Regions from separate parts of the Geobacillus sp. E263 genome, predicted to be linked through region 1. Evidence: riboswitches for the same ligand, from Rfam matches in the RefSeq annotation. Region 1 holds a riboswitch; each other region holds the start of a gene.
What was found. Region 1 has a riboswitch for S-adenosylmethionine ahead of FNL97_RS13875 (bifunctional homocysteine S-methyltransferase/methylenetetrahydrofolate reductase). Riboswitches for the same ligand answer to the same signal wherever they lie in the genome.
Positions count from the first base shown of each region.

Region 2: another riboswitch for S-adenosylmethionine. It lies ahead of metK (methionine adenosyltransferase); the one in region 1 lies ahead of FNL97_RS13875 (bifunctional homocysteine S-methyltransferase/methylenetetrahydrofolate reductase).
Region 3: another riboswitch for S-adenosylmethionine. It lies ahead of FNL97_RS10245 (Na+/H+ antiporter NhaC family protein); the one in region 1 lies ahead of FNL97_RS13875 (bifunctional homocysteine S-methyltransferase/methylenetetrahydrofolate reductase).
Region 4: another riboswitch for S-adenosylmethionine. It lies ahead of FNL97_RS15370 (phosphoadenylyl-sulfate reductase); the one in region 1 lies ahead of FNL97_RS13875 (bifunctional homocysteine S-methyltransferase/methylenetetrahydrofolate reductase).

Region 1 is NZ_CP041632.1:2,701,201-2,709,033, forward strand. Features, by position in the region: gene FNL97_RS13860 (YajQ family cyclic di-GMP-binding protein) at 1-438, shown strand, start outside; gene FNL97_RS13865 (L-lactate permease) at 524-2,032, opposite strand; gene FNL97_RS13870 (helix-turn-helix domain-containing protein) at 2,157-2,714, shown strand; SAM riboswitch class I at 2,870-2,972, shown strand; gene FNL97_RS13875 (bifunctional homocysteine S-methyltransferase/methylenetetrahydrofolate reductase) at 3,049-4,899, shown strand; gene metH (methionine synthase) at 4,892-7,833, shown strand, end outside.
Region 2 is NZ_CP041632.1:670,696-678,528, forward strand. Features, by position in the region: gene FNL97_RS03465 (DUF2584 domain-containing protein) at 18-260, shown strand; gene pckA (phosphoenolpyruvate carboxykinase (ATP)) at 291-1,877, opposite strand; SAM riboswitch class I at 2,063-2,177, shown strand; gene metK (methionine adenosyltransferase) at 2,358-3,569, shown strand; gene asnB (asparagine synthase (glutamine-hydrolyzing)) at 3,771-5,669, shown strand; gene FNL97_RS03485 (C39 family peptidase) at 5,666-6,508, opposite strand; gene FNL97_RS03490 (gamma carbonic anhydrase) at 6,567-7,085, opposite strand; gene FNL97_RS03495 (alpha/beta hydrolase) at 7,176-7,833, shown strand, end outside.
Region 3 is NZ_CP041632.1:1,976,333-1,984,165, reverse strand. Features, by position in the region: partial or broken gene FNL97_RS10260 (ATP-binding protein DrrA1-3 family domain-containing protein) at 1-312, shown strand, start outside; gene FNL97_RS10255 (DUF2705 family protein) at 327-1,124, shown strand; gene FNL97_RS10250 (TetR/AcrR family transcriptional regulator) at 1,124-1,801, shown strand; SAM riboswitch class I at 1,988-2,093, shown strand; gene FNL97_RS10245 (Na+/H+ antiporter NhaC family protein) at 2,203-3,528, shown strand; gene FNL97_RS10240 (RNA-guided endonuclease InsQ/TnpB family protein) at 3,932-5,014, shown strand; partial or broken gene FNL97_RS10235 (2-oxo acid dehydrogenase subunit E2) at 5,054-5,266, shown strand; gene FNL97_RS10230 (DUF3888 domain-containing protein) at 5,443-5,814, opposite strand; gene FNL97_RS10225 (DUF6431 domain-containing protein) at 6,159-6,704, shown strand; partial or broken gene FNL97_RS10220 (IS481 family transposase) at 6,857-7,833, shown strand, end outside.
Region 4 is NZ_CP041632.1:2,983,870-2,991,702, forward strand. Features, by position in the region: gene FNL97_RS15360 (DUF1128 domain-containing protein) at 1-68, shown strand, start outside; gene FNL97_RS15365 (PAS domain-containing sensor histidine kinase) at 267-2,012, shown strand; SAM riboswitch class I at 2,165-2,275, shown strand; gene FNL97_RS15370 (phosphoadenylyl-sulfate reductase) at 2,423-3,127, shown strand; gene cysP (sulfate permease) at 3,142-4,215, shown strand; gene sat (sulfate adenylyltransferase) at 4,269-5,429, shown strand; gene cysC (adenylyl-sulfate kinase) at 5,443-6,048, shown strand; gene FNL97_RS15390 (nitrite/sulfite reductase) at 6,049-7,674, shown strand; gene FNL97_RS15395 (DUF3906 family protein) at 7,687-7,833, shown strand, end outside.

The DNA of each region.
Region 1 (7,833 bases):
ACCAATGCGATCAACATCGCACTGAAAGAAATTAAAAACCGCTATGACTTTAAAGGCAGCAAAAGCGACATTTCGCTAGACAAAGACGAACTCATCCTTATTTCCGACGATGAATTTAAATTGGAACAGCTCAAGGACGTGCTAATTGGCAAGCTCATTAGACGAGGCGTGCCGACGAAAAACATTCAATACGGCAAAATTGAGCCGGCTGCTGGAGGAACGGTGCGCCAGCGCGCCAAACTTGTGCAAGGCATCGATAAAGAAAACGCGAAAAAAATCAATACGATCATTAAAAACACTGGCCTGAAAGTGAAAAGCCAAGTACAGGACGATCAAATCCGCGTCAGCGGCAAAAGCAAAGATGACTTGCAAAAGGTCATCGCTGCGATTCGCGAAGCGGACTTGCCGATTGATGTGCAATTTGTCAATTATCGATAAAAACGTGATGCTACGGGCATTAAACGCCCGTAGCATCTTTTTTCATGCTCTTTTCCTCTATTTTCGCATTAAGTTTTAGAAGCAATTATTCAAAGAAAAAACCTAACCCAACAATACTAGACATAATGATCAACAAAGCAACAAAGGCAATCGGAAGAATGTCCCGCACAAATTGCCCTTCCTGTCCAGACTGGTTCGTGATGGCGGCCGCTAAAGCGATTCTCGATGGAGATGCCATGGTCATGTTCGAGGCGGAGACGTTTTGTGCGGTGGCATATAATAGTGCGGGACTATGTAATTGCTCAGCCATCGTGCTTTGAAAATGGGAAAACATGGCGTTAGCCGCGCTGTTGCTGCCGCTCATAAATCCGCTGATCGCACCGATGAGCGGAGAAGCGATGATAAACCACGAACCTACTAACGCGGCAATATTGGCGGCCAGGAAATTCGTCATTCCCGATCCTTCCATCACGCTCGACATCGCGATAAAACCCGTTGTTGCTATTACGGCGGGATATACTTGTTTGATGGTTTTTCCTGCACAGGTTTTTAGTTGAACGCTAGTTAGCCGATATAGCCATATCGCTGTCAGCGAAGCGAGGAACAGGGCAAAACCTGGGCTATACAACAGCTCCAACCGAAAATGATATTCCGGCCATTGAATAACGAGGATGCTTGTAACTATTCTCTTACATGCAGCAGAGAAATGGGAAACGAATATATATATCGTTAAAACGGCATATGGTACCATTGCCTTCCAAAAGTTTCCCCTCCCAATAACTACATGCGTCGTAGCGGCCTTGCCCCTCTTTTGGCTGATTAACGGCTTTAGTTTCCAATAGGCAATGAGCAAAAAAGAGGCAGCTCCTCCCGCCAATACGCCCGCCAGTTCGGTAGATATATACACGCTGGAAGCCCATGTCACAAATGACAGCACGAACGAAACGATAATAATGGAATCAAAATATTGTCTTATCGACTTTTTGCCGCCGCTAATGGCCACAATAATAACCGCATAAAAAAGAAAAAGCGGCATACTTACTATCGCGCTATACTCCCCCAATTGATGCAAAGGAACTCCCGATAACTCCGCATTAATGACCGTACCGATGGCAAGCGCTCCCCACGGCACGGCCGACTGCGTCAATAACGATAACATCATTGTCTTCGTCGCTGAAAATCCTAGCGAAAGATATAATGGGGCAGCAATCACCACAGCAATGCCAAATCCGCTGACCGCTTCTAGAAAAGGACCTAAAGCGGCAGAAATAAGCAGCCCCTGTTCTGCTTTTGAGCGGCAAAAGCGTGATAAACCGTAGGACATCATATTCATCGCTCCGCTTTCATTTAGCAAGTTGTATAAAAGCAGCCCAAACACTAATACATAAATAACCGTACCGGACAACAATATGCCGCGAATAGAGGAATGAAGCAAATCCTGCACCGATGCATCAAAAGAAAAAAAAGCCAATACGAAAGCCAATCCATACGAATAGACAGCGGTGTACATCGCCGGCATTTTCAGCCAAACCAAGCAAATAAGAGCGAATAAAATAGGTAACCCTGCTAATAAGAAATGAATCGCATCATGCATGGAACATTCCCCCTCCCCTTTTATCCACTATAGTGGATATATATATTATTCTCTACAGAAAAACTATAAGTCAAGACAAAATTTCCACTATAGTGTAATATATAATGAGAGGTGAAAGACAGTCATGAATTTTGGAAAAAACGTGCGAGAAGCGAGAAAGCGTAAATCTCTTTCACTCCAGGCATTATCGGAGCGCTGCGGGGTTAGCCGTTCGATGTTATCGCAAATCGAGAGAGGAGAAAAAAATCCAACGATTCAAGTAGCTTGCCAGATCGCTGAAGGGTTAGATATGACTCTTTCACAATTATTAGGGGAAGATGAGCAAAGCGAAGTCATTATCATTAGAAAAGATGAACGATATGTATATAAAGACGAACGGAGCGGCTTTGAGCGGCATCTTTTATCCCCTTCTTTTCCATCAAAAGGAATTGAGTTTGTTTTCAATCGGATTCCGCCAAAACAAGAGTCCGGTATTTTTCCAAAGCATAAAAAAGGAGTAAAAGAGTATATATCTGTAGCTAAAGGTAAGTTAAGGGTCGTGCTCGGAACCCAGTCATATGACCTCGAAGAAGGAGATTCGATGTACTACGAAGCTGATATGGAACATCGTTTCATCAATATCGGGGAGAATGAATGCCACTACTACCTAGTCATTGATTCCAATCATATACGTTCACTATAGTGAACAACACTACTTTTTAAGCATTATGCTTTTTTCTATTGAGGATAGAATATTTTCTTGAAAACGATTCCATTATATTGAATATTTTCAGAAAATGCTTTACATTATATATTAATTATATCGTTGAAGCGTTTGACTATAACTTCATAGCGAATTTCTTATCAAGAGAGGGGGAGGGACTGGCCCGATGAACTCTCAGCAACCTGGCGGAAGTCAAGGTGCTAAATCCAGACAGGCGAAACGCCTGGAAGATAAGAAGAGACGATACATAAAAAGTCTTCTTCTTATAGAAGGCTTTTTTCTTTTACTATCTTCATAGAACGGGGGAATGAGCGTGGGGCTTTTGCAAGACTTAAAAGAACGCATCCTTATCGCCGATGGAGCGATGGGAACGCTATTATACTCGCACGGCGTCGACCGATGTTTTGAAGAACTAAATTTATCAAAACCGGAAGACATCATTCATATTCATGAGGCATATATCGCTGCAGGCGCAGAAGTGATTCAAACAAACACATATGGCGCGAATTATGTGAAACTTGCCCGCTACGGATTGGAAGATGAAGTGCCATCGATTAACCGGGCGGCGGTACGGCTGGCAAAACAAGCGGCCAAAAATAACGCCTATGTGCTTGGAACGATCGGCGGATTACGGAGCATCAATAAAAGCGCCGTTTCCATCGAAGAGGTAAAGCGGACGTTTCGCGAGCAATTGTTTGTGCTGTTAAATGAGGATGTCGACGGCTTGTTGCTCGAGACGTATTACGATTTAGAAGAATTAGAGACGGTTCTTGCGATCGCGCGCAAAGAAACGGATAAGCCGATTATCGCGCACGTCTCCCTCCATGAAGTCGGCGTCTTGCAAGACGGCACTCCCCTTTCTGAAGCGTTGGCGCGCTTGGAGCAGTTGGGAGCCGATGTCATCGGTCTAAATTGCCGTCTCGGTCCATATCATATGATTCGTTCACTCGAGGAAGTACCGCTGCCGAAAAAAGCGTTTCTTTCCGCGTATCCGAACGCAAGCTTGCCGGATTATCGCGACGGACGGCTTATCTATGAAACAAACACCGATTATTTTAAAGAAACAGCGCTTGCCTTCCGTGAGCAAGGCGTGCGCCTGATTGGCGGGTGCTGCGGCACGACGCCGAAACATATCGAAGCGATAGCAAACGCCTTAACCGATCGGACACCGATTACAGAAAAAGTCGTTAAACAACGTCATGTTCCGATTTCTATCCAAACAAACGAACCAAATGCCGCCCCGCCGCTGCAGGATATCGTACGTAAGCGGCGCTCGGTGATCGTCGAGCTTGATCCGCCGAAAAAATTAGGGATCGCGAAATTTTTAGAAGGCGCCAAAGCGCTGAAAGAAGCGAACATTGATGCGTTGACATTGGCCGATAACTCGCTGGCAACTCCACGAATCAGCAACATGGCGCTCGGCTCCATCGTCAAAGAGCAGCTCGGCATCCGCCCGCTTATTCATATTACATGCCGCGACCGCAATTTAATCGGCTTGCAGTCGCACCTGATGGGCTTGCATACGCTCGGCATCACCGATGTGCTCGCCATTACCGGAGACCCATCGAAAATCGGCGATTTTCCTGGTGCTACATCCGTCTATGATTTATCTTCCTTTGATTTAATCCGGCTCATTCGCCAATTTAACGAAGGGCTTTCGTATTCCGGAAAACCGCTCGGGCAAAAAACAAACTTCTCGATTGCCGCGGCCTTTAACCCGAACGTCCGTCATTTAGATAAGGCTGTAGAGCGTCTGGAGAAAAAAATTCAATGCGGCGCCCATTATTTTATCACCCAGCCACTTTATTCCGAGCGGCAAATCGAAGAGGTGTATGAAGCGACGAAGCATCTTGAGACGCCGATTTACATCGGCATTATGCCGCTAGTGAGCGCGCGCAACGCCGATTTCCTTCATCACGAAGTGCCGGGAATTACTCTTTCTGATGAAATCCGCTCCCGCATGGCGGCATGCGCGAACAACCCCGTGCAATCTGCGCGCGAAGGAATCGCAATTGCCAAATCGCTCATTGACGCCGCCTTTGACTTGTTTAACGGCATCTACTTAATTACGCCGTTTTTGCGCTATGAAATGACCGTCGAACTCGTTCGCTACATTCATGAAAAGGAACAAGCCGCACAAGAAAGGAAGGTACTCCATGGGTAACATCACACTTGAGCAACAGCTCGAAAAAAAAATATTAATTATTGACGGCGCAATGGGAACGATGATTCAAAGCGCGAAGCTCTCGGCCGACGATTTCGGCGGAGAAGCATACGAAGGATGCAACGAATATTTGACGCTCACCGCCCCTCATGTGATCGAGCGCATTCATGAAGCATATTTGCAGGCGGGAGCGGATATTATCGAAACAAACACGTTCGGTGCGACAAACGTTGTATTAGATGAATATCATCTTGGCCATTTAGCGCTAGAGTTAAATATCGAATCCGCCAAGCTTGCCCGCAAAGCCGCCGACGCCTACTCTACTCCCGAATGGCCGCGCTTTGTCGCTGGTTCGATGGGGCCGACGACAAAAACGTTATCCGTCACAGGAGGCATTACGTTCGAACAATTAGTTGCCGCTTACGAAGAACAGGCGCGTGGACTATTGCTTGGCGGAGTCGACTTACTTTTATTAGAAACGTGCCAAGACACCTTAAACGTCAAAGCCGGCTTTATCGGCATTTCCAAGGCGTTTGAAGCGGTCGGAAAAAAAGTGCCGATTATGATTTCCGGGACGATTGAACCAATGGGAACAACATTAGCAGGACAAACGATTGAATCGTTTTTCATCTCCGTCCAGCATATGAAGCCGTTCGCGGTCGGATTAAACTGCGCGACCGGCCCCGAGTTTATGACCGACCATTTGCGCGCGCTCGCTTCCTTGGCGAACACTGCTGTAAGCTGCTATCCGAACGCCGGGCTTCCGGATGAAGAAGGATGCTATCACGAGACACCGGAGATGTTAGCGAAAAAAATCCGACGATTCGCTGAAAAAGGATGGATTAACATCGTCGGCGGCTGTTGCGGAACAACCCCGGAACATATTCGCGCCATCGCCGAAGCGGTCCGGGACATTCCACCGCGGCCAATTCCGAAATCTTTTGACGTTCATGCCGTCTCCGGCATCGATCCGCTTATTTACGATGAAACAATGCGTCCGCTGTTTGTCGGCGAGCGCACAAACGTAATCGGTTCGCGCAAATTTAAACGGCTCATCGCCGAAGGAAAATATGAAGAAGCGGCGGAAATTGCCCGCGCGCAAGTAAAAAACGGCGCGCACGTCATCGATATTTGCTTAGCCGACCCGGACCGCAACGAACAAGAAGATATGGAAAAGTTTATCCAACAAGTTGTAAAAAAAGTAAAAGTGCCGCTTGTCATTGATTCGACGGATGAACGCGTTATTGAACGCGCTCTCACTTATTCACAAGGGAAAGCAATCATTAACTCGATTAACTTGGAAGACGGCGAAGAACGGTTTGAAAAAGTCATTCCTCTCCTTCACAAATATGGTGCTGCCGTCGTTGTCGGCACGATTGATGAACAAGGAATGGCTATTCATGCCGAACGGAAGCTGGAAATCGCCTTGCGTTCGTATGACCTGCTTGTCAACAAATACGGGATATCCCCTCATGACATTATTTTCGATCCGCTCGTGTTCCCGGTCGGCACCGGCGATGAACAATACATCGGCTCCGCTAAAGAAACGATCGAAGGCATCCGTCTCATTAAAGAACGGCTTCCGCAATGTTTAACAATACTTGGCATCAGCAATGTCTCGTTCGGGCTTCCGCCGGTCGGGCGGGAAATTTTAAACTCCGTCTTTTTGTACCATTGCACGCAGGCCGGGCTCGATTACGCGATCGTCAACACGGAAAAATTGGAGCGATTCGCTTCGATTCCGGAAGAAGAAGTGCGGTTGGCTGAAGAACTGCTGTTTAACACGAACGAGGAAACGTTAAATGCCTTTATCCAATTTTACCGCGATAAAACGAAAGAACCGAAAAAAATAAAAACCGAGCTTAGCCTTGAAGAGCGGCTCGCGGGCTATGTCGTCGAAGGCACGAAGGAAGGATTGTTCGCCGATTTAGAACAGGCACTGCAAGTTTATCCTGACCCGCTTGACATCATTAACGGACCGCTGATGGAGGGGATGGATGAAGTTGGGCGGCTGTTTAATGACAATCAGCTCATTGTTGCCGAAGTATTGCAAAGCGCGGAAGTGATGAAAGCAGCGGTCGCCTTTTTAGAACCATATATGGAGAAAAAGGAAAACAGTACAAAAGGAAAAGTGCTTCTCGCCACCGTCAAAGGCGATGTGCATGACATCGGCAAAAACTTGGTCGACATTATTTTAAGCAACAACGGCTTTCACGTCATCGACCTAGGCATTAAAGTGGCGCCGCAGCAGCTCATTGAAGCCGTTCAAGCCGAAAAACCGGATATTATCGGTTTATCAGGGCTTCTTGTCAAATCTGCCCAGCAAATGGTCGTCACCGCGCAAGATTTGCGGCAAGCGGGCATTTCGACGCCGATTTTAGTCGGCGGTGCGGCATTATCGCGTAAATTCACGGAAAACAAAATCGCTCCGGAATACGATGGAATCGTATTATACGCAAAAGACGCCATGGAAGGACTGGCGCTGGCAAATCAGCTGCAGCAAAACGAAATCGAATATACAAAAACAAAAAAGCAAGAAACGGAAACAGAAAAAACGACACCAACGGCTATTGCGGCAAAGTCGAACGTCTCAACCGACGTTCCCGTGTTTGTGCCAACAGATTTAGAACGCCATATATTGAAAGATATTTCGCTTTCGCATATTATTCCATACGTCAACTGGCAAATGGTATTAGGACATCACCTTGGGTTAAAAGGAAAAGTAAAACGGCTGCTTGAGGAAAAAGATGAAAAAGCGCTTATGTTAAAGCAAGTCGTCGATGACCTGCTTGACGAGGCCCAGCGCAACAACTGGATTACGCCAGCGGCGGTATATCAATTTTTCCCGGCGCAAAGTGAAGGAAACCGGATTTACATTTACTCGCCAAAAGACAAACGGACCATTATCGAAACATTTGAATTTCCAAGACAGCC
Region 2 (7,833 bases), 1.4 Mb from region 1:
AAAAGGGGTGTGTTTCAATGGGCATGCCGCTGGAATTTCAAACACTCATTGTGACAAAAGGCAAGGAAAAGCGAGTGAAAGACAATCTATTTATTCTAGAAAAGGAAGGGTATCGTATTTATCCGATCGATATTCCGCTTGAAGTGAGAAGAACGTTGCAAAGCGAAGCGAGCGGCCAAGCAGTGGTAAAAAAGTTGGAACTTGCCAACAATCAGACGATTGTAACGTATGAGCTGATTTCGTTGCATTCGATAAACTAAAAAAGGAGGGAATGATTCCCTCCTTGGAAGTTATACGATTGGACCGCCCAGCGCTTCGATTTCCGGAGCGATATGTTTAAACTTTTGAAAGTTTTCCCGGAATTTTGCGGCAAGTTCTTTTGCTTTTTGTTCATATGCTTGCTTATCGGCCCATGTATTTTTTGGCTGCAGCACTTCATCTGGTACACCAGGAATATGAATCGGAATTTCTAAACCGAAAATAGGGTCCTTCACTGTTTCGACATTGTCGAGTTCTCCTTCGACAGCTGCTTGCACCATTGCACGGGTATAGGCAAGCTTTATGCGGCTGCCGACTCCGTATTCTCCACCTGTCCATCCTGTGTTAACGAGGAACACTCGCACGTTATGTTCAACGATTTTTTTACCGAGCATTTCCGCATATTGCACAGCTGGAAGCGGTAAAAACGGAGCTCCAAAGCAAGTAGAGAATGTCGCTTGCGGAGAAGTGATGCCGCGTTCTGTACCCGCCAGCTTGCTCGTATAGCCGCTTAAGAAATGATACATCGCTTGTTCGCGCGTTAGCTTGCTAATCGGCGGCAATACTCCGAATGCGTCTGCCGTTAAGAAAATAATCGTCGACGGATGACCAGCGATGCTCGGATCAACGATATTGCTAATCGCTTGAATAGGGTAAGCAGCGCGGGTATTTTCCGTTAACGTAGCGTCATCATAATTAGGCAGTCTTGTATGCTCATCGATAATAACGTTTTCGAGCACCGCACCGAATCCGATCGCATCAAAAATTTGCGGTTCTTTTTCCCGTGATAAATTGATGCATTTTGCATAGCAACCGCCTTCGATATTAAAGATGCCGCGGTTGGACCAGCCGTGTTCGTCATCACCAATAAGACGGCGGTTTGGATCGGCGGAAAGCGTCGTTTTTCCCGTGCCGGATAGACCAAAGAATAATGCGACATCCCCTTCTTTACCGACGTTTGCCGAACAATGCATCGATAAAATTCCTTGTTCTGGGAGCAGATAATTCATCACAGTGAAAATCGATTTTTTCATTTCGCCAGCATATTCTGTGCCACCGATTAGCACGATCCGCCGTTCAAAAGAAATAATGATAAATGTTTCCGATCTTGTTCCATCAACAGCAGGATCTGCTTTAAAGTTTGGTGCGCAAATAACGGTGAATTCCGCTTTGTGTGTTTGCAGTTCTTCCGCTGTTGGGCGAATAAATAGTTGATGTGCAAATAAATTTTGCCACGCAAATTCATTAATGACTTGGATAGGTAAGCGGTATTTGGGATCAGCGCCGGCAAATCCTTTAAAAACAAATATTTCATCTTTTTTCATTAAATAGTCAATTACCTTATTGTATAAGTTTTCGAAAACTTCTTCAGAAATCGGCTGGTTCGTCGTCCCCCAATCGATTTTTGATTTCGTCGAAGCTTCTTCTACAATGTATTTATCTTTTGGAGAGCGACCTGTATATTTTCCTGTCGTTACCGCAACTGCTCCGGTAGCTGTCAACCGACCTTCATTTCGTTGCAACACTTTTTCTACAAGCTGTGCTACCGATAAATTATGAAACACATTTGGCTGTTGTAATAATGTGGTAAGTTTACTTGTCATATTAGCGACTCCCATGTACAAAACCTTCCTTTTTATTGAAATGGTCTCCTTAAAATAGTATAACACATTTTTATTATTAGTCCATACTATTTGTGACAATTTCTTTTCTTTTATTTTTCTCATTTTTGTTCATAAAAAAATTGTCTAATTTTGTTGACTTTCTTTATTTAATTACGATATGATAACTCATTGAACGGATACTCTTATCCCGAGCCGGTGGAGGGACAGGCCCGATGAAACCCAGCAACCGTCACAACTGGAAATGTGTGAAATGGTGCTAACCTGTGGCAAGGCAACGTCCTTGAGCGATAAGAGTGAAAGGAGCAATATGATTGCAATGACCTTTCCTCAAAATTACAGGAAAGGTTTTTTTATATGTCTATGTGTCAAGATATATAAAAGCTATAATAAAAGGGAATGAGTACCGTATCATCTGCAGTTTGCAGGAATACAATATTTAGACGTTCGATTATGAAAAGAGGAGGAAACTGACGAATGTCAAAAAAAAGACGTTTATTTACTTCGGAATCTGTAACGGAAGGTCATCCTGACAAAATTTGTGACCAAATTTCCGATGCCATTTTAGATGCCATTTTAGAGAAGGATCCGAATGCTCGCGTCGCATGCGAAACGAGCGTTACAACAGGGCTTGTGCTCGTAAGTGGAGAAATTACGACATCAACATATGTAGATATCCCGAAAATCGTCCGCGATACGGTTCGCGAAATTGGCTATACTCGTGCGAAATATGGTTTTGATGCCGATACTTGTGCTGTATTGACATCGATTGACGAACAGTCTCCAGATATCGCAATGGGAGTCGATAAGGCGTTAGAAGCCCGCGAAGGTCAGATGACTGACGAGGAAATTGAAGCGATCGGTGCTGGAGACCAAGGGTTAATGTTTGGATTTGCTTGCAATGAAACGAAAGAATTAATGCCGCTTCCGATTTCGTTAGCGCATCGTTTGGCACGCCGTTTGTCAGAAGTGCGGAAAGAAGCCATTTTGCCATATTTGCGTCCAGATGGCAAAACACAAGTAACAGTAGAATACGATGAAAATGGAAAACCAGTGCGTATTGATACGATCGTTGTATCAGCGCAACATCATCCGGAAATTACACAAGAACAAATTGAGCGCGATATTAAAGAACATGTCATTAAGCCGGTTGTACCAGCAGAACTGATCGATGAAAACACAAAATATTTTATTAACCCGACAGGCCGTTTCGTCATCGGCGGACCTCAAGGCGACGCTGGCTTAACAGGACGGAAAATTATCGTTGACACATATGGCGGTTATGCTCGCCATGGCGGCGGTGCGTTTTCTGGTAAAGATCCGACAAAAGTAGACCGCTCCGCAGCCTATGCAGCGCGTTATGTAGCGAAAAACATTGTTGCTTCAGGACTTGCGGATAAATGTGAAGTGCAGTTGGCATATGCGATCGGTGTTGCAAGACCGGTTTCCATTTCCATTGATACGTTCGGAACCGGAAAAGTATCCGAAGATATTTTAATTGAAGTGGTGCGCAACAACTTTGATCTTCGCCCAGCTGGCATTATTAAAATGTTAGATTTGCGCCGCCCAATTTATAAACAAACAGCGGCTTATGGCCATTTCGGACGCACGGACATCGATCTTCCATGGGAGCGCACTGATAAAGCGGAAACATTGAAAGAGCAAGCTCTTGCGTTAGCAAAGCAATAACAAACAGAAAAGGGAGTTACGTTATGTAGCTCTCTTTTTTTGGCAAAATCAAGGGCAAACGCAACGAAAAAGCATCTGCTTTGACTGCTCTGCAGAAAAGATTGGCAACAATTTGTTTCAAAAGAGTAAACGAAATGCTATATTCCTATTATGTATGGTATAACCAATAGGGTAAATATAAGAGGACAGGTGAAACAAAACATGTGTGGGTTTATCGGATGCGTTCATGATGAGCCGAAAATGCCAGACGAACAATGGCAGAAAACGTTCGAAGAGATGAATGATATGATTACACATCGTGGTCCGGACGATCATGGATACTATTTTGATGAATATGTCCATTTCGGGTTCCGCCGCTTAAGCATCATTGATTTAGAAGCAGGTCATCAGCCGCTTTCTTACGAAAATGAGCGGTATTGGATTATTTTTAATGGCGAAATTTACAATTACCTTGAGCTGCGGGATGAATTAGTGGAAAAAGGATATGAATTTGCAACCAACTCGGATACGGAAGTCATTATCGCTCTTTACAGCGCTGAAAAAGAAAAAGCGGTAGAAAAGCTTCGCGGCATGTTTGCGTTTGTCATTTGGGATAAAGAAGAAAAAACGATTTTTGCCGCGCGCGACCCATTCGGCATTAAGCCGTTTTTCTACTTAGAAGAAGCGGGTCGTACGTTTTTTGCATCGGAAAAGAAAAGCATTTTGCATGCGATGGAAAACGACGTTCTTGATTATAATGCACTGCAGCACTATTTAACATTCCAATATGTGCCTGAGCCAATGACCATGTCCGCTGGGATTAAAAAATTGGAGCCGGGCCACTATATCAAAAAGAAAGTCGGTGAAAAATTAACGGTACACCGCTATTGGAAAGCGCGGTTCCAGCCTGTATGGAAATCGGAAGACGAATTTGTGAAAGAAATTCGCGATGTTTTATTCGATTCTGTACGCGTACATATGCGCAGTGATGTGCCGGTTGGTTCATTTTTATCGGGCGGAATCGATTCTTCGCTGATTGCTTCGATTGCGAAGCAGTTTCATCCGAACATCAAAACTTTTTCGGTTGGTTTTGAATGGGAAGGGTTTAGCGAAATTACTGTTGCGGAAGAAACAGCGGAAAAATTAGGTGTCGAAAACATTAGCTACGTCATTTCACCAGAAGAGTACATGGAAGAATTGCCGAAAATTATGTGGCATATGGATGATCCGCTTGCCGATCCAGCAGCTGTTCCGCTTTATTTCGTCGCCCGTGAAGCGAGAAAGCATGTAACGGTTGTTCTTTCCGGAGAAGGAGCGGATGAGCTGTTTGGAGGATATAACATTTATCGTGAACCACAGTCATTAAAACTGTTTGATTGGATGCCTGGCGCGGTAAAATGGGTATTGCGCATCATTGCTCGCATTCTTCCAGAAGGGGTGAAAGGGAAAAGCTTTATCGAGCGCGGTCTAACGCCAATGGAAGAACGCTATATAGGGAACGCGAAAATGTATAGTGAAGAAGAAAAGCAAGGTTTGTTGAAATCTTACAAACATGGGTTGGAATATACGAAGATTACTCGTCCGTTTTATGAAGAGACAACCCATTATCCACCGATGAATCGGATGCAATATATTGATATTCACACATGGTTGCGCGGGGATATTTTGCTAAAAGCCGATAAAATGACGATGGCACATTCTTTGGAATTGCGCGTTCCGTTTTTAGATAAAGCGGTCTTTGAAGTAGCGGCAAAAATTCCGCCAGAAATGAAAACGGCTCATAATACAACCAAATACATTTTACGCAAAGCGGCAGAGGGCATTGTTCCCGATCATGTTCTTCACCGCAAAAAGCTTGGCTTCCCAGTGCCGATTCGCCATTGGCTGAAAAATGAAATGCACGATTGGGCGAAAACAATTATCAAAGAAAGTGAAACGGATCATTTATTCCATAAAGATGTGTTATATCGCTTGTTAGAAGAGCATTGTGCCAATAAAGCGGATCATAGCCGCAAAATTTGGACGGTGCTAGTATTTATGATTTGGCATCAAGTGTATATCGAAAGAAAGTACGATTTTTCCCATCTATATAAAAAAGACAGACAACCCCTATCCATCTAATCAGGTTGATAGGTGATTGCCTGTCTGCCCATTTGCGCCCAGGCGTCTAAAAAATCGGCCCTGGGTGCTTTTTTATTTTTTTCGCCTGTAAGCGGGTCATTGAAATAAATATAATCTTGGTCGTATCCCGTAATAACGACGGAATGTTCGTAATACGTAATTTTAATGGGCCCTCTTGGCGTTTCCCATTCACGGAAGGCGGATTCAGGAAGTTTTTTATACGTGCTGTTGGTAATAATCCAAATCGGTACTCCTTTCGAAAGATATTGCTGCAACACGGAAAAGTCGCTTCCTGTTAAGTCAATGATTCTATCGGGCAGATACATTTCAGCAAGCTGTTTAATCGGCTTATGGTACACACCTAAGCCTGGCGTGGTAAGCGAGTACATATCCCCGACAAAACCATCATTTGGATGGCCAAAATACACTTTGCCATTTTTTCGCTGAAACGGAGTAGGATCTTTTTTTATTTGTTTAGCAAGCGTCAGTTTGTCGGCTTGTACGCCGGCATCCTCAAGAAGCATCGCCAGGCTCGTGACTTCACAACCGCGAGGCAACTCGGGAAGTTGGCGAATGGCTGGCACATCAAGCAGCACAGAAGGTTTGATTTTCTTCTCAACAGCGGAAGAAATCACATTCTCTATCAGTGCTTCTTCTTTTGTTAAATAAGATTGTGTTAAACGCACGATCGTTGTTTCTATTTTTTGGTTGAACAACAGTGCCGCGAGAAGACAAAACATCAAAAGAGAAACAAGTGCTGATTTCGATAATGCTTTCGTTAGGAAAAATATAATCAACAATGCGACAGCAATGATGAAAAGAAGCAAGACGATAGGCATAATGCTACTCCTTAATTGATCGGAATGACTTTAAATTACTGAAAATAAGGAACGATGATCACGGTTTTAGCTGCAACGCCTTATAGTATTGTCCCTTTTCCACATACTCGCGGCGAATTCGCTCCATCTCGCGGACATCTTCGTCAGTTAATTCACGAATGACTTTAGCGGGACAGCCAAATGCGAGCGTGTGCGGCGGAATTTTTTTTCCTTGTGGGACAAGGCTTCCGGCACCGATAAACGCTCCTTCGCCAATTTCCGCACCATCGAGAATAATCGAGCCCATGCCGATTAAAGCGTTTTTTCGGATGATGGCGCTATGTAAAATGACTTGATGGCCGACGGTTACACCATCTTCAATGATAAGCGGATTGTTTGGACTTTGATGTAAAATTGAGTTATCTTGGATATTGACGCGATTGCCGATAATCGTTGGAGCGACATCTCCGCGAATAACAGTATTAAACCAAATGCTTGTTTCTTCCCCGATAACCACATCACCGGTAATGGTGACATAATCGGCAATGAAGGCAGATTCAGCGATCTTTGGAGACTTTCCTTTGTACGGATAAATCATACGCTTCTTTCCTTTCATTTTATAAAATGGTTCAGTATTATTTATTATTGTACAGATAGTGGCACGATTCGTAAACGGAGGAGATTGACGATGTGGAAATGGGAGGCAAATGAAGGAAAAGGAACGGTTGTGATTGTCCACGGAGCCGCGGAGCACCACGGGCGCTATCAATGGTTGATCGAGCAGTGGGTGAAAAGCGGTTATCATGTTGTAGCAGGAGATTTGCCTGGACAAGGGCGGACAACGAGAAGAAAACGTGGACATATCCAATCGTTTGATGAATATATTAATGAGGTGGCCGATTGGATCACGGAAGCCAAACAATTTCATGTACCGGTATTCCTTCTTGGACATAGCATGGGAGGGCTTGTTGTTATCCGTACATTGCAAGAAAAACGCCCTTCTGTACAAGGGGTTATTTTATCTTCGCCATGTTTAGGACTTGTATCGTACCCATCGAAAGGGCTTGATATGTTATCAAGAGTATTAAATTATATCGCGCCATCCCTTTTGATCGATTCAGGATTGTCTGTCGAACTGGCAACAAGAAATAAAGAAGTATATGAGGCCGATAAACATGATGAGCTTTATGTGACGAAAGTATCTGTCCGCTGGTATCGTGAATTAGTAAAGGCGATGGAATTGGCTTTTCGCCGTATTCAGAAATTCCCTGATATCCCATTGCTGCTCATGCAAGGCGGGGACGATAAAATTGTCGATAAAACAGCTGTAAAAGAATGGTTTGACC
Region 3 (7,833 bases), 720 kb from region 1:
CTTTCTGAAGTGCAAAAAATGTGTGATCGGGTCGCCATTATTAAGGAAGGGGAGCTTATTAAAGTAGAAACGATTGAAAATCTCACGAAGAACAATTTGAAAAATATCACGATTACCTTTGACCAATCGGAACCAATCGACTTCAATCTGGAGGGAGTAGTGAAGAAAGAGGTAAACGGCAATGAAATGACGCTGCTTTACAGCGGGGATATGAAGGCGCTTCTGCATAAATTAAATACTCTGCCGGTCAAGGATCTATTAATCGAAGAACCGACTCTTGAAGAAGTATTTATGCATTACTATGAAAAGTGAGGAAGGGAACGAAAATGATTTTTAAAAGAGAATTGAAACGGAATTTAAAATCATTGATCATTTGGAGCATCGTCCTCAGCGGACTTATTTTGTTGACATTAAGCATTTATCCTCAGTTTGCCGAGCAGCAAAAAGAAATGACCAAACTGTTTGAGGCCTATCCGGAATCGATTAAAAAAGCGTTTGGAATGAATGAGCTAAATATGGGAGATTTAATGGGTTTTTACGGGATAGAAATTTATATGATGACTACCCTTTTAGGAAGCATATACTCGGCAATTCTTGCATCCAATATTCTGGCCAAAGAAGAAAATGAAAAAACGATTGAATTTTTGTTATCAAAGCCTGTCACAAGAAGCCGAATCGTAACGGAAAAACTTCTGGCCGTTTTGGTAAATATTTTGATTTTTAACGTAGTTTCAGCCGTAGCAAGCATCATTGGATTTCAATTTGCAAAAGACCCGGATGTCCCGACAGACACATTTAGTTTATTAATCGCCGCAACGATATTGCTTCATTTGACGTTCGGTGCAATTGCGTTTATGTTGTCGTCGATGATGAAAAAAACAAGAAACATCCTTTCGATCTCACTGGGGATTGTCCTAGCTGCCTACTTTATGAATGTGATGGCAGGGATATCGGAAGACTTAGAGTTCCTAAAATATATAAGCCCGTTTAAATATGTCGACGCCGCCTCCATTATTAATGATAACGAGATTGAGCCTTTGTATATCTTTATTATGGCTGCGGTTATTTTGATTAGTATCTTCGCTTCATATATGGTATATAAAAAGAAAGATATTGCAGTCTAATGAAATTAGAGGTGTTAAAATTGTATTCAGCATTTGAAAAGCAGCCTAAAGAGAAAAAAGACTTGATCATCAAAGTGGCCATCGAGGAATTTGTGAAGAATGGTTATGAAAAAGCCTCTACAGATGTTATTACGAGACGGGCGGGAATTTCCAAGGGAATCCTTTTTCATTATTTTAAGAGCAAGAAAAACTTATACCTTTATTTAGTGAATTATGTGAAGGACTTTCTGACGGAACTAGCAATGGAAGAAATGGAAAAAATCCAATCTGATGATTTCTTTGAAAGGATCAAAGAAATCGTCCTGTTGAAACAAAAACTAACGGTTCAGTATCTCCAAGAAACTCAGTTTATTACGGATGCCTTTACTAATCCTCCAGTGGCAGTAAAGAAGGAAATGGAAGAAATTATTAAGAAACATTACGAAGCTTATCAGGAAGATTTTTTGCTGAAGCATGTCTATATTAAAGATCTGATCCAAACGGAAAAACTTAGAGAGGATATTTCCGTGGATACCGCGATCCGCATGACGATGTTTATCGTTGAACAGCTGACGAATAAGTATCTGACTCTCTACAAAAATAAGCAATTTGATTTTATTCATAATCCCGAGTCTTTAATAAAGGAACTTAATGATTATCTTAAGATTGTGAAATATGGGATCTATAAACCAGAATAAACTATTGGCACCTTTCTCCCGCGGTGAAAAGCCGCGGGATTTTTGCATATTATTGATGTTACACAAGTATTATTTTATATTTGTTGAAAATTTTTAAAAATAAGACATTTTCAAGGTGTATTGCGTAACAGATGAATATGTTGTAATCTTTTATTTGTTTTATATAACGAAATACAACCGCTCATCTTCTTATCTAGAGAGGCGGAGGGACTGGCCCGAAGAAGTCTCGGCAGCGGACTCGTTTTCGAGTGCTGTGCCAAATCCAGCAAGCATTGTGCTTGAAAGATAAGAAGGGTTTCTTATATAGATACGTATAAGGCCTCTTCTTATGTTCAGATAAGAAGAGGCCTTTTCTCTAAGTGGAAAGCTCCTTCAAAAAAACATAAAATGAGGTGGAAAGAGTGGAGTTAAGAAAAGGCAATCTATTTGCGTTATTTCCGTTTGTGGTCTTTTTAGTGTTATTCATTGGTGCAGGCGTGGTTACAGGCGATTTTTATAAATTTCCAGTCATTGTAGCAATTTTGATTGCGGCAAGTATTTCGTTGATGATGAATCGGAAAGAGTCTTTAACGAAGAAAGTGGAAGTGTTCACAAAAGGGGCTGGAAATGCCGATGTCATGTTAATGGTCATCATTTTCTTATTAGCAGGAGCATTTTCGGAAGTAACTAAAAAAATGGGGGCTGTTGAATCAACGGTTAATTTAGCTCTTTCCGTTGTTCCGCAAAATTTATTAATAGCCGGTCTATTTGTCATTGGATGTTTTATCTCCATTTCGATGGGAACGTCCATGGGAACGATTGTAGCGTTAGCGCCGATTGGAGTCGGAATTAGTGAACAAACCGATATTTCTTTGGCATTATCTATGGCAGCTGTCATTGGCGGTGCTATGTTTGGAGATAACCTATCTTTTATCTCTGATACAACGATTGCGGCAGTTCGTACACAAAATACAAGAATGAAAGAAAAGTTTAAGGTGAACTTTTTCATTGTTTTACCAGCGGCAATCATCACCATCGTTCTATTCTGGGCCATTACTGCTGGAGAGCAAGCGGAAATTACGAATCAATCTTTTCATTGGATGAAAATTTTACCTTACCTTGGTGTATTAATAACAGCATTAATGGGCGTTAATGTACTAGTCGTGTTAGCAGGCGGTATTTTATTAGCAGGAATCATCGGTCTTCTTGATGGAAGCTACAGTGCAATGGGCCTCATTCAAGCCATCGGTGACGGGGTCGCCGGAATGCAGGAATTGTCATTGCTTGCGATCTTAATTTCCGGTATGGTGGAAGTCATTAAACATAACGGTGGAATCGATTATTTACTTCAATTAGTAACAAGAAATGTAAAGTCAAAAAAAGGGGCACAATTCGGCATCGCGGGATTAGTGAGTTTAACCAATCTTTCAACAGCAAACAATACGATCTCCATTTTAATTGCTGGTCCACTTGCAAAAAACATTGCTGATCAATATGACATTGATCCGCGTAAATCTGCCAGCATATTGGATATTTTCTCATGCTGTTTCCAGGGGCTCATCCCATATGGTGCGCAAATGCTTGTGGCAGCAGGTGTTGCTTCCATTTCACCATTAAGTATTTTGCAGTATTCGTTCTACCCATTCTTAATTGGAGTTTGTGGCATGATTGCGATTGTGTTTGACTTTCCAAAATTAAAAACACAAAAAGAAGTAAAGGCAGACTTACAAGCGAATAAAGCGGTATAATGAAAAGGTCTCTGATGTGGAGACCTTTCTTTATAGGGGGGTCTGACTTAGAATATGATTAACACAAACGGTCGTTTAGAAAGGTGATGAAGAATTGTTCATCCAAAAAGACAACCAAGCAATATCAATGAATGATCTTGTGTGTTAGTATCTAGATGTAAAGTGGGAGAAGAGCTCCTATAAACTATTGCAATCTGGTTTTATTCATTATGAACGCTTTCAGAAACCAAAACCAGTGTGCACAGATTTTTAAGCTGAGAAAGGATGTTCGTCATTCACGAGAACATCCGCCGGAAGCCCACTGCTTTAGCTGTGGAGGAAGGCGGGGTTTATATTTTCAATATATATTGAATTTTTCGTTCAATGTAAGTACACTGGATTTAGAAAGGTAGGTGAATCAAGAATGCTCTGCACTCTCAAGATTAAATTAATGCCAACTCTTGAACAGTTTCATGCGCTGCTGGAAACAATGAAACGGTTTAACCAAGCATGCAACTATATTAGCGAGATTGCTTTTCGCTCCAGAACCTTTTCCAAAACGAAAATCCAGCGGCTTTGCTACTATGACGTCAGGGAAAAATTTGGCCTCTCTGCCCAAATGACCGTTCGTGCCATCGGCAAAGTGTCGGAAAGCTATCGTTTGGATAAAAAAACCTTGCATAACTTTAAAGAAACCGGTGCCATCGTGTATGATGAAAGAATCCTGTCCTTTAAAGGGTTAGAGTATGCTTCCATCCTTACCTTGCAAGGAAGAATGGAAATCCCTATGGTCATTAGCCGCTACCATCAAGGTTTGCTGTGCGGCAACCGTGTTCGGGGTCAAGCCGATTTAGTCCTTCAAAACGGTATTTTTTATTTACTGCTCGTGGTGGACGTTCCCGAAGGCCAGCCCAATTCCGAAAACGGATTTATCGGTGTGGACCTTGGCATCATTAATATCGCCGTCGATAGCACCGGTGAGGTATTTTCCGGCTCGAAGGTCAACGGGCTGCGCCGCCGCCATGCGAAACTTCGCGCCAAACTCCAAAAGAAAGGCACCAAGTCAGCGAAACGCCTGCTTAAAAAGCGTTCCAAGAAGGAAAAACTATTTGCCCGTGATGTGAACCACTGCATTAGCAAGAAGATTGTTGAAAAGGCAAAGGCACTCGGATGCGGCATTGCCCTTGAAGATTTAAAGGGCATCCGCCAACGCACCGAGAAAACGGTTAAAAAGCAACAGCGTCGTCAACACTCTTCTTGGTCTTTTTATCAGTTGAGAAAGTTTATTGAGTATAAAGCGGCGATCGCTGGCGTGCCGGTGGTATTGGTTCATCCAAAAAATACTTCCCGCACCTGTCCGGTTTGCGGACATGTGGCCAAAGAAAACAGACCGTCAAGGGATCAGTTTTGTTGTCGAGCTTGTGGGTACGCTGCCCCTGCCGACAACGTGGCTGCGGAAAACATCCGCAGGGCTGCTGTCAACCAGCCGAACGCGGCAGCCAATTAGGCTAGCTGCAAGCCCACGGCTTTAGCCGTTGGGTAGTTGACGCCGATTATTAATCATCCAGAATCATGTATTTTAGGCATCGGCAGAGTGGAGAAAAAACCTGTCGTCATCAATGATTCCATTGAAATCGCCTCGATGATGGCTTTATCACTCAGCTACGACCATCGGTTAATCGATGGCGTTTTAGCGCAAAAAGCTTTAAACGAACTGAAAAAATATTTAAGCGAACCAGATTTGTTATTTGTAATATAATCTTGGCAAACAGAATGGTTTCAAGCAAAAATAGGCCTTGGCTTTTTTTATCAAGACCTAAATTAAAGAAATATAAGTAAATAAAAGGACATTACATATTGTATATGACTAATATGTAATGTCCTTTCTTATTCAACTAAAGCATCCCGTTAGCTTAAACAAAACGATTTCAAAAATCATCCTTCAACCTTAGTTACAGTAACCCTATCTAACTTTACATCAAAAGTTAGAATGACTGGACCTTCTGGTGGATTATGAGGACCTGTATAAGTATCATATTTAACCTTTATTGTAAAGTCATATTGAGAATATCCTTCAGTTTTCCGATTCACTTCTAATATTTCTGCATTCCATAACCCATAACTGCGAGATGGGTACTTGTTGTTTATTGCTTTCCTCGCATATGGGTCCAATAAAACTAACAAAGCATCATAAAAATCAGTATGTTTTTCCTCGCCAGTAATATTAGTCTTTGCTACAACTTGGTAGGACAATGATAAATTCCAGAATAATAAACATATAACAAGTGAAATTAGAATCCGTTTCATATAAAAAGCTACCTCCTTTTTTAGATATCCTCCCCTAAAAAAGATGATTTATTTTGGTTAATTTACCCCCCAAAAAAATTTTCTAAATATAGTAAATCCTTCTTCAACTAACTTGACCGTTAGTTGAAGAAGAAAGGAAACAATGTTCCCTTTTGTTACTATAACTTCTTATATACCTCTGCGTAAGCTAATTGTAAATTATCACTTTATTTTGGAATAAAAGAGGCATTTTTTTGCACATTTCTTCAGAAAGCCCTCTCCCCTTTTCTGAAAGAATGTGCTAAATTTTTTGTGAATTATTTCGGAAGAGAAAATCCATCGGTTCAGAGGAGGGGGAGGAGGACGTGATTCAATTTCATGACTTTGGCATTGACGTCCAAACGTATGCAGAGCGTGGAAAAGAAAACGACTTTCCTCTTCTGACACAGTATCCGCATTGCCGGGCCAAGCGCCCGTTGCACCGCCACGGTTACTATGAGCGAAACGCATTGACCCCACATGGTGATTATCGCATTTGGATTGTCCGGTATCGCTGTCGAGAATGCTTGAAAACGGTGAGTGTGCTGCCTTCCTTTCTCCTCCCGTATTTTCAGTATACGTTGTCCGCCGTATGGCAAGTCGTGAAAGAGCAGTTGGGATTGACCGAGGGGACGAACCGGGCTCCGTTCCTCCCGACAAAGGACGGCATCATCTTTTATGTCCGGCGGTTCTGTCGAAACCTATCAAACCTTCACAGCTTTTTTGCGAGGCGGTGGAGGATCATAGACCCTATCGTGAAAAAAGAAAAGGAACGGGCTTCTTGGTGGATCCGGACGTTGGAGAAACACGGTCTCTATTCGGTCATCAGAGACATGTGGAAGGAAGGATTTCGACACCCTTTTGCGAATTAAATGGGATCCTGATTTTACATACATATCCTAAATTGGAAATGGTTAAGGTTCCCACAAACCTTTCCTATCGACGGAGAAAAAGCGATCCGGTACGATAAGGGCAGGAGGACCGGAACGGTCCTGATTCCAAGTGAGACAAGGAGGAGATTTGAATGGATGAGTCGATGAGACACGACATTGCCCTGTTTCGGTACGGGCTAATCGCTCCGTTGGTGAATGGGCAGGTGGAACCGAAGGCGTATCTGAAAGAGGTGAGCGAGCGAGTGCACCATGTTCCCCACCAGGGCGACAAACGAATCGCAGCCAAGACGATCCTCGATTGGTGCACCCGATACAAAAAAGGGGGCTTTGACGCCTTAAAGCCGAAGCGCCGTTCGGACCGCGGCCACTCAAGGCGTCTGTCGCCCGATGATGAGGATCATATTTTAGCCCTAAGAAAAGAACATCCCACCATGCCCGTGACGGTGTTCTACGAACACCTGATCGAGCAGGGGGAAATCCCAGAAAACCATATCTCTTACTTTACTATATACCGATTGTTGAAAAAACACAACCTTGTCGGGAAAGAAATCTTGCCCATGCCGGAGCGAAAGCGCTTTGCGTATGACCAGATCAATGAGCTTTGGCAAGGGGACTTATCCTATGGACCAACGATTCGAGTCAATGGGAAAGCCCAGAAAACGTTTTTGATCGCCTATATCGATGACTGCTCGCGGTTTGTGCCGTACGCGCAGTTTTTCCCTTCGGAGAAGTTTGACGGGCTGCGGATCGTCACGAAGGAAGCGGTGCTTCGTTGCGGGAAGCCGAAGCGCATTTACTCGGACAACGGGAAATTTATCGATCCGAGGTGCTGCAGTATGCGTGCGCCGAGATGGGAATTACGCTTATCCACACCCAGCCGTATGACCCGCAAAGCAAAGGGAAAATCGAACGGTTCTTCCGCACCGTACAGACGCGGTTTTATCCGCTGCTGGAGTTGGATCCCCCGAAGTCGCTCGAAGAGCTGAACGAGCGCTTTTGGAGGTGGCTTGAAGAGGAGTATCATCGAAAACCGCACGCCTCGCTGGACGGAAAAACGCCGCATGAGGTGTTTCAATCGCAAGTGCATCTCGTGTTGTTCATCGAAGAT
Region 4 (7,833 bases), 280 kb from region 1:
AAAATACGTTTAGCCCAAGCGAGATGCAGGCCATCGCCGAGGAGTTAGGAAACTTACGCAAAAAGTAAAAAATGCTGAAGGAAACGTCGCTTTTCAATGATTCATTATGTACAATACCATACTTACGTATCCATGTAAGGCGGAAACATCTATCGCTGTCCTTTTCGCTTTGGGCAGCGTTTTTTATTGGTTCTACTCAAATTATCTTTATTTTCGTATAATTATGTCTAAGTTCTAATGTTTTAAGGCGGGAGAGGAGAATAAAAATGATCTCTGGCGGTATTCATTACGTGTTATTTATCATTCTATTATTCTTCATTACCGTAATCGTTTCTTACATATTATTGAAAATACTATTCGCCCACACATTTCCTATTTACATGCTCTCTACAGCAGCAATCATATGCATCATCAGCCTTGTGGTTTGGTCAATACATTTTCCCCATATGGCGGATTCTTTCACTCGATTTTTGTTCAGCTCCATCGTTGCTGTGCTCAGCGCCTTTTGTTTGGCAGCGTCCGCATTTATCATTAGCCGCTTATTAAAAGAAAATAAACAATGTCATAAATGTCTTTTTTTCGAATACCCTGATGTGATTCTTCTGCTAGACATAAATGGGCTACTTATATCCGGCAACCCTGAAGTAAGAAAAATGCTTGGATACAAACCACGCGAATATATTGGCAAACATTTTACTCAGTTTATCGCCCCAGACCAAATTGAAAAAGCAAAAAAAAAATTTGAACGAACATTAAAAGGAGAAAGTTGTGAATATGATTTACAAGTAAAGCATAAAAATGGAAAAATTATTGACATGCATTTTAAAACCATTCCAATAATTCATGGAAATCGCTTGAAAGGAATTTATGTGATTGGCCAAAATATGACGGAACTCAATCGCTACCGAAAAGAGCTGGAAAACTTATATCATAAACATACACTCATATTAAATTCTATTGCTGAAGGAGTTTGTGGGATTGATAAACATGGAAATATCGTTTTCTGGAATCCAGCTGCAGAACGAATGACGGGATATAAAGCGGAAGAAGCCATTGGAAAAGCATCGCATGATATCATTCACCATACGAAAAAAGATGGAACTCCTTACTCTATTGATGAATGCCCAATTGATCTCGCCATTCAAGATGGGAAAACATATCATATTAGTGAAGATATTTTTTGGAAAAAAGATGGTACCCATTTCCCCGTTTCCTATACGGTAACGCCTGTTTTGGAAAATGGAGCCGTCGTTGATGCGGTATTGACATTCACCGATATTACCGAACTGAAAAAAACAGAAGAATTCATTCGAACATCGGAAAAGCTCTCAGTTGCCGGCCAGCTAGCGGCTGGGATCGCCCATGAAATTCGCAATCCGCTTACAGCCATAAAAGGATTTATACAACTATTGCAATTCGAACTTGACGTGAAAAAACCTTACCTTCACATTATTGAATCAGAAATTCAGCGCATTGAACTTATTTTAGGCGAACTATTAGTGTTGGCAAAACCACAAGCAACCAAATTTACAAAAAGTGATATTGGCGTTTTGCTTCAACATGTCACCACTTTATTAGAAACACAAGGTATTTTGCATAACATCCAAATTATTACAAAAATTGATCCATCTCTTCCTCTCATTGAATGTGACGAAAACGGATTAAAGCAAGTATTTATTAATTTCTTAAAAAATGCAATGGAAGCGATGAAAAGCGGTGGACATATTTTTATTGAGGCACAAAAAAAGGATGAATATTCCGTTCTTATCCGCTTTATCGACGAAGGCTGCGGAATTCCAAAAGAACAGCTAGAAAAAATAGGAAAACCGTTCTTTACAACAAAAGAAAAAGGTACTGGCCTCGGAATAATGATCAGTAAAAAAATTATCGAAGACCACGGTGGAACGATGTCGATTATGAGTGAAGAGAATAAAGGAACAACCGTCGAAGTAACATTGCCGATCCGCGTTTCTGCATCCTCTGTTTTGCATAATTCCCTATTATCCGGTTGACATGCATGGAAAAGGTCGGACAACAAACCGCCCTTTTCTTTCCTGATTTCTTTATTCCTCTACTGTGTTATATCAGCAAAAAATTAATTCCTATCGAAAAACTAGGATTGACTTTTGTGTGAATTATGTTAAAATTTTAATCAATTACATCAAACTTATCGAGAGTGAGGGAGGGAACTGGCCCGATGAACTCCGGCAACCTGCTTCATGAAAAAGTAAGGTGCTAATTCCAGCAAAATGGGTGCCATTTTGGAAGATAGGGTGAGTGTGCGACCTTTTCGCTCTTTCCAAAATGGGGAGCGTTTTTTATGACTGGACATAGCGCCATTACAGAAAATAGTCGTTTATTTTTATAACTATATAGCCGATTAATCCGCTTTACTTTATAGGATTTTTAAAGGAGGAGCAATATGCTGACTTATCACACATGGGAGCAAGAAAAACCTTCATTCCCTCACGACAATGAAACAAAAGGAGCGCTTGATGTTCTTACTTGGGCATACGACGAATATAAAGATGATGTTGTTTATGCCTGCAGCTTTGGAATTGAAGGGATTGTTTTGATTGACTTAATTTCGAAAGTGAAACGAGATGCGGAAATCGTGTTTCTTGACACAGGGCTCCACTTTCGCGAAACGTATGAAACGATCGAAAAAGTAAAAGAAAAATATCCTTTCCTCCGCATCGTGATGAAAAAACCAAGTTTATCACTAGAAGAACAAGCGCAACAGTTCGGGAATGAATTATGGAAACACAACCCAAATAAATGTTGTGAATTGCGAAAAGTCATTCCGCTGCGCGAAGTATTAACAGGGGTAACCGCTTGGATTTCCGGATTGCGCCGCGAACAATCGCCAACACGCAGCCATGTCGAATATATCAATAAAGATGACAAATTCCAATCGATTAAAATATGCCCGCTTATTCATTGGACATGGAAAGATGTATGGAATTATGTATACAAACATCATCTTCCGTACAATGTACTTCACGATCGCGGCTATCCAAGCATTGGTTGTGAACCTTGTACGTCCCCTGCACTCGATCCAAATGATTTACGCTCCGGCAGATGGGTCGGTCACGGGAAAACAGAGTGCGGGCTTCACATCACATAAGGAGAGGCATGATGATGCTCCTAGCAGTTGCTTTTATTGTTTCCTTCTTCTTTGCGATGAATATCGGAGCAAGCGGAGCTGCCGCTGCGATGGGAGTTGCTTACGGATCAGGCGCTATCCAACGTAAATCAACAGCTCTTCTTCTTTGCGGGTTAGGAGTTTTTCTTGGCAGTCTAGGCGGCGGCGAAGTTGTCAAAACGATCGGATCAGGAATCGTGCCATCATCTATATTGACGATTCAAATTGTCGTCATCATTTTGACAGCAGCGGCCATTTCACTATTTGCTGCCAACATCATGGGCATTCCGCTATCCACAAGTGAAATTACAGTCGGGTCCGTTGTCGGCGTCGGCATCGCTTATCAAGCAGTATACTTTCATCAATTGGTGTTTATTGTTTCTATATGGATCATTATTCCGATTATTGCCTTTGTTTTCACGTTTTTTATCGGTAAGTGGTTTTTAACGCTAAAGCAAAAATATCCACAATTAGAACAAGGCACATGGCAAAAAACGTTTATGACGCTTCTCATTATTACTGGCTTTTTTGAAGCGTTCTCCGCCGGAATGAACAACGTTGCTAACGCAGTCGGACCGCTTGTCGGTGCCGGTTTGATTTCCGTTTCATACGCGACTGTTTTCGGCGGGCTGTTTGTTGCTCTTGGCGCGATTTTACTGGGAAGACGAGTCTTAGAAACAAACGGGAAAAAAATTACGAACTTTTCTCCGTTTGAAGGCAGTGCTATCTCCGGCACTGGAGCGATACTTGTCATTGTTTCGTCCATTTTCGGACTGCCGGTGCCATTAACGCAAATTACAACATCAGCAATTATCGGCATCGGGACGGCGAAAAACGGTTTTTACATTTGGCAAAAACGAATCGTTATTCAGCTTTTAAAAGTTTGGTTCGTATCGCCGATTTTTTCGCTAGTCATTTCCTACAGCCTTGTCAAGCTGCTTCTTGATAGCGATCTTTACACGATCATAGCTATTTGCAGCGTTTGTCTTGCCACCCTTGGCATCATTAGCCTGAAAAAAACCATAACGGAAGAAAAACGATCGTTGCATGAAAACGGCGGTGGCATTTAATCATAAATCATAGTTTTCCTATATGAAATACTAATTCCAGGGGGTTATGAACAATGAGCTTAAGCATTCCACACGGAGGTACATTAATCAATCGATGGAATCCTGACTACCCATTGGATGCACTGACAAAAGAAATTGAGCTGACAAATGCCGAATTAAGTGATTTAGAACTGATCGGAACGGGAGCTTACAGTCCGCTTACTGGATTTTTGACCAAAGACGATTATGACTCTGTCGTTGAAACGATGCGCTTAACCGACGGTACCGTATGGAGCATTCCCATTACACTTGCTGTAACAAAAGAAAAAGCAAAAGAGCTTTCCGTCGGCGAAACGGCCAAACTCGTTTACAACGGAGAAGTCTATGGAGTCATTGATATTCAAGAAATCTATCAACCTGATAAAACAAAAGAAGCACTTCTCGTTTATAAAACGGATGAACTCAAACATCCAGGCGTACGGAAACTATTTGAAAAGCCAAATGTATATGTAGGCGGCCCGATTACATTAGTAAAACGCACTGATAAAGGGCGTTTCGCTCCATTCTACTTCGATCCGGCCGAAACACGTAAGCGTTTTGCCGAGCTTGGCTGGAAAACCGTTGTCGGTTTTCAAACGAGAAACCCTGTCCATCGCGCCCATGAATACATCCAAAAATGCGCGCTCGAAATCGTCGACGGTCTCTTTTTAAACCCGCTTGTCGGTGAAACAAAAGAGGACGATATTCCAGCAGACATCCGCATGGAAAGCTATCAAGTATTGTTGGAAAACTACTATCCGCAAAATCGTGTCTTTCTAGGAGTGTTCCAAGCAGCGATGCGCTACGCCGGACCGCGTGAAGCGATTTTCCATGCGATGGTGCGCAAAAACTTCGGCTGCACCCACTTCATCGTCGGCCGCGACCATGCCGGCGTCGGCAATTACTATGGCACGTATGATGCGCAAAAAATCTTTTTAAATTTCACACCGGAAGAACTGGGCATTACGCCGCTGTTTTTCGAACATAGCTTTTATTGCACGAAATGCGAAGGCATGGCGTCGACGAAAACATGCCCGCATGATTCAAAATACCATGTTGTATTATCCGGCACAAAAGTGCGGGAAATGCTGCGCAACGGCCAAGTGCCGCCGAGCACGTTTAGCCGCCCGGAAGTAGTTGCAGTATTAATGAAAGGGTTGCAGCAGCGCGAAGCTGTATCCCAATCTACTCGTTAAAGGAGGAAGAAAATTGAGCACGAACATCGTTTGGCACCAAACCGCGATTACAAAAGAAGATCGTCGCAAACGAAATGGGCATCATAGCTGCATTTTATGGTTTACCGGGCTTTCCGGCTCCGGCAAATCGACGATCGCCAATGCCGTGTCAAAAAAATTATTTGATCTTGGCATTCAAAATTATGTGTTAGACGGCGATAACATACGCCACGGTTTAAATAAAGACCTTGGCTTCTCTGCAGAAGACCGCACCGAAAATATCCGCCGTATCGGCGAAGTCGCCAAGCTGTTTGTTGACAGCGGGCAATTCGTCTTAACGGCATTTATTTCTCCTTTTGCTCAAGATCGTGAACTTGTTCGGCATTTAGTAGAAAAAGATGAGTTTATCGAAATTTATGTGAAATGCCCGTTAGAAGAATGTGAAAGACGCGATCCAAAAGGATTGTATAAAAAAGCAAGAAACGGAGAAATTCGCGATTTTACCGGGATTGATTCTCCGTATGAAGCGCCTGTCTCTCCGGAATTAACGATTGAAACACATCGCTACACGATCGATGAATGCGCCAATCAAGTGCTTGCTTACTTGCGCGATCGAAATTTTATCAAGGGGGAATTTTAAATGGCATACGAAAAAGTATGGGCAAATAACCCGAATTTAAACAAAACGGAATTAAAAAAGCTCAAAAAAGACGGGCTAAAAATTTTTGAAGATATTCCTTATTATGCAAAGCATGGATTCTCTTCCATTCCGCAAGAAGAATGGGATTATTTCAAATGGGCAGGGCTTTACCTGCAACGCCCAAAAGAAGATGGCTATTTTATGATGCGCGTTTGTGTTCCTTCCGGAATTTTATCTAACGAGCAGCTCGAAACGTTAGCAGGCATCGCCCGTGATTACGGACGCGGTTTGTTTGACATTACAACCCGTCAATCTGTTCAATTCCATTGGCTGCGAATCGAACAAATTCCTGATATTTTTGATCGTTTAAAACGGGTTGGATTATCTACCGCTGGAGCTTGCGGCGATATCACCCGCAACATCGTCGGCAACCCGCTTGCTGGTATCGATCCGGACGAACTGTTTGACACGAGAGAAATCGTTCGTGAAGTATATGAGTTTTTCCAACGTAACGAAGACTTCTCCAACTTGCCGCGCAAATATAAAATATCGATCAGCGCAAACGTCTACAACACAGTTAACGCGGAAATCCATTGTTTATCGTTTACACCGGCGAAAAAAGTGATCGACGGCAAAGAAGTGCTTGGATTCCACGTGAAAGTCGGCGGCGGTTTATCGTCTGCTCCATATCTTGCCCAAACGTTGGATGTGTTCGTGACGCCAGATCGCGTCAAAGATGTCGCTGTCGCTGTTACAACGATTTTCCGTGATTACGGCTATCGCGAAAAACGCCACCGCGCCCGTCTCAAATTCCTTGTCGCTGACTGGGGCGTCGATAAATTTAAAGAAAAATTAATGGAGCTTACTGGGCCGCTCCCATCGAAAGGCGAAGACGTACAAAAAGGCTGGAACCCCGGCTACTTCTACGGCGTTCATCGCCAAAAACAAGAAGGATTAAACTACATTGGCTTTAATGTCCCAGTTGGCCGTTTAAGCGCAGATGAAGTATTCGAAATCGCAAGAATCGCTCGTCAGTACGGCAACGGCGAAGTCCGCACCTGCAATTCGCAAAACATAATTATTCCAAATATTCCAGATAAATATGTTGACGCTGTATTACAAGAAAAAGTGTTCGAGCGGATTTCGATCCGTCCGAAAACATTCACCGGCTATTCTGTCTCTTGTACCGGCACTGAATTTTGCAATTTGGCGCTCGTCGAGACGAAAGAACGGATGCGGCGCGTCGCTGCATATTTAGACGAACATTTGGAACTGGACGTTCCAGTACGGATTCATATGGTCGGCTGTCCTAACTCATGCGGTCAACGGCAAATTGGAGACATCGGCCTACAAGGGATCAAAACAAAAACAAAAGACAGAGGCATGATTGAAGCGTTTGAAATTTACGTCGGCGGCACGCTGCTCAACGGCGGCAAATACAATCAAAAATTAAAAGGAAAAGTAGACGCGGAACGAATTTCCGAAGTACTTTTGCAGCTATTAACTTATTTCAAAGAAACCAAATTGCCGGGCGAAACGTTCTTAGCTTACTTAGACCGCGTCGGAATAGAAGCGCTGCAAACAGAATTAGACCGTATTTTATCACAACTCAGTACAGTAGCATAAAAGGTGACAGCCATGTTTCTTTATCGATTTGAAGTAACAACAAAAACAGAAATCATCTATGTCGTAATTGCTGCAAACGACGATGAACAAGCATTTCGCCTCGTTGAAGTGGAATTAGAAAAACATTTTTTAAAAGTTCCTGATTATACGGATATCTCT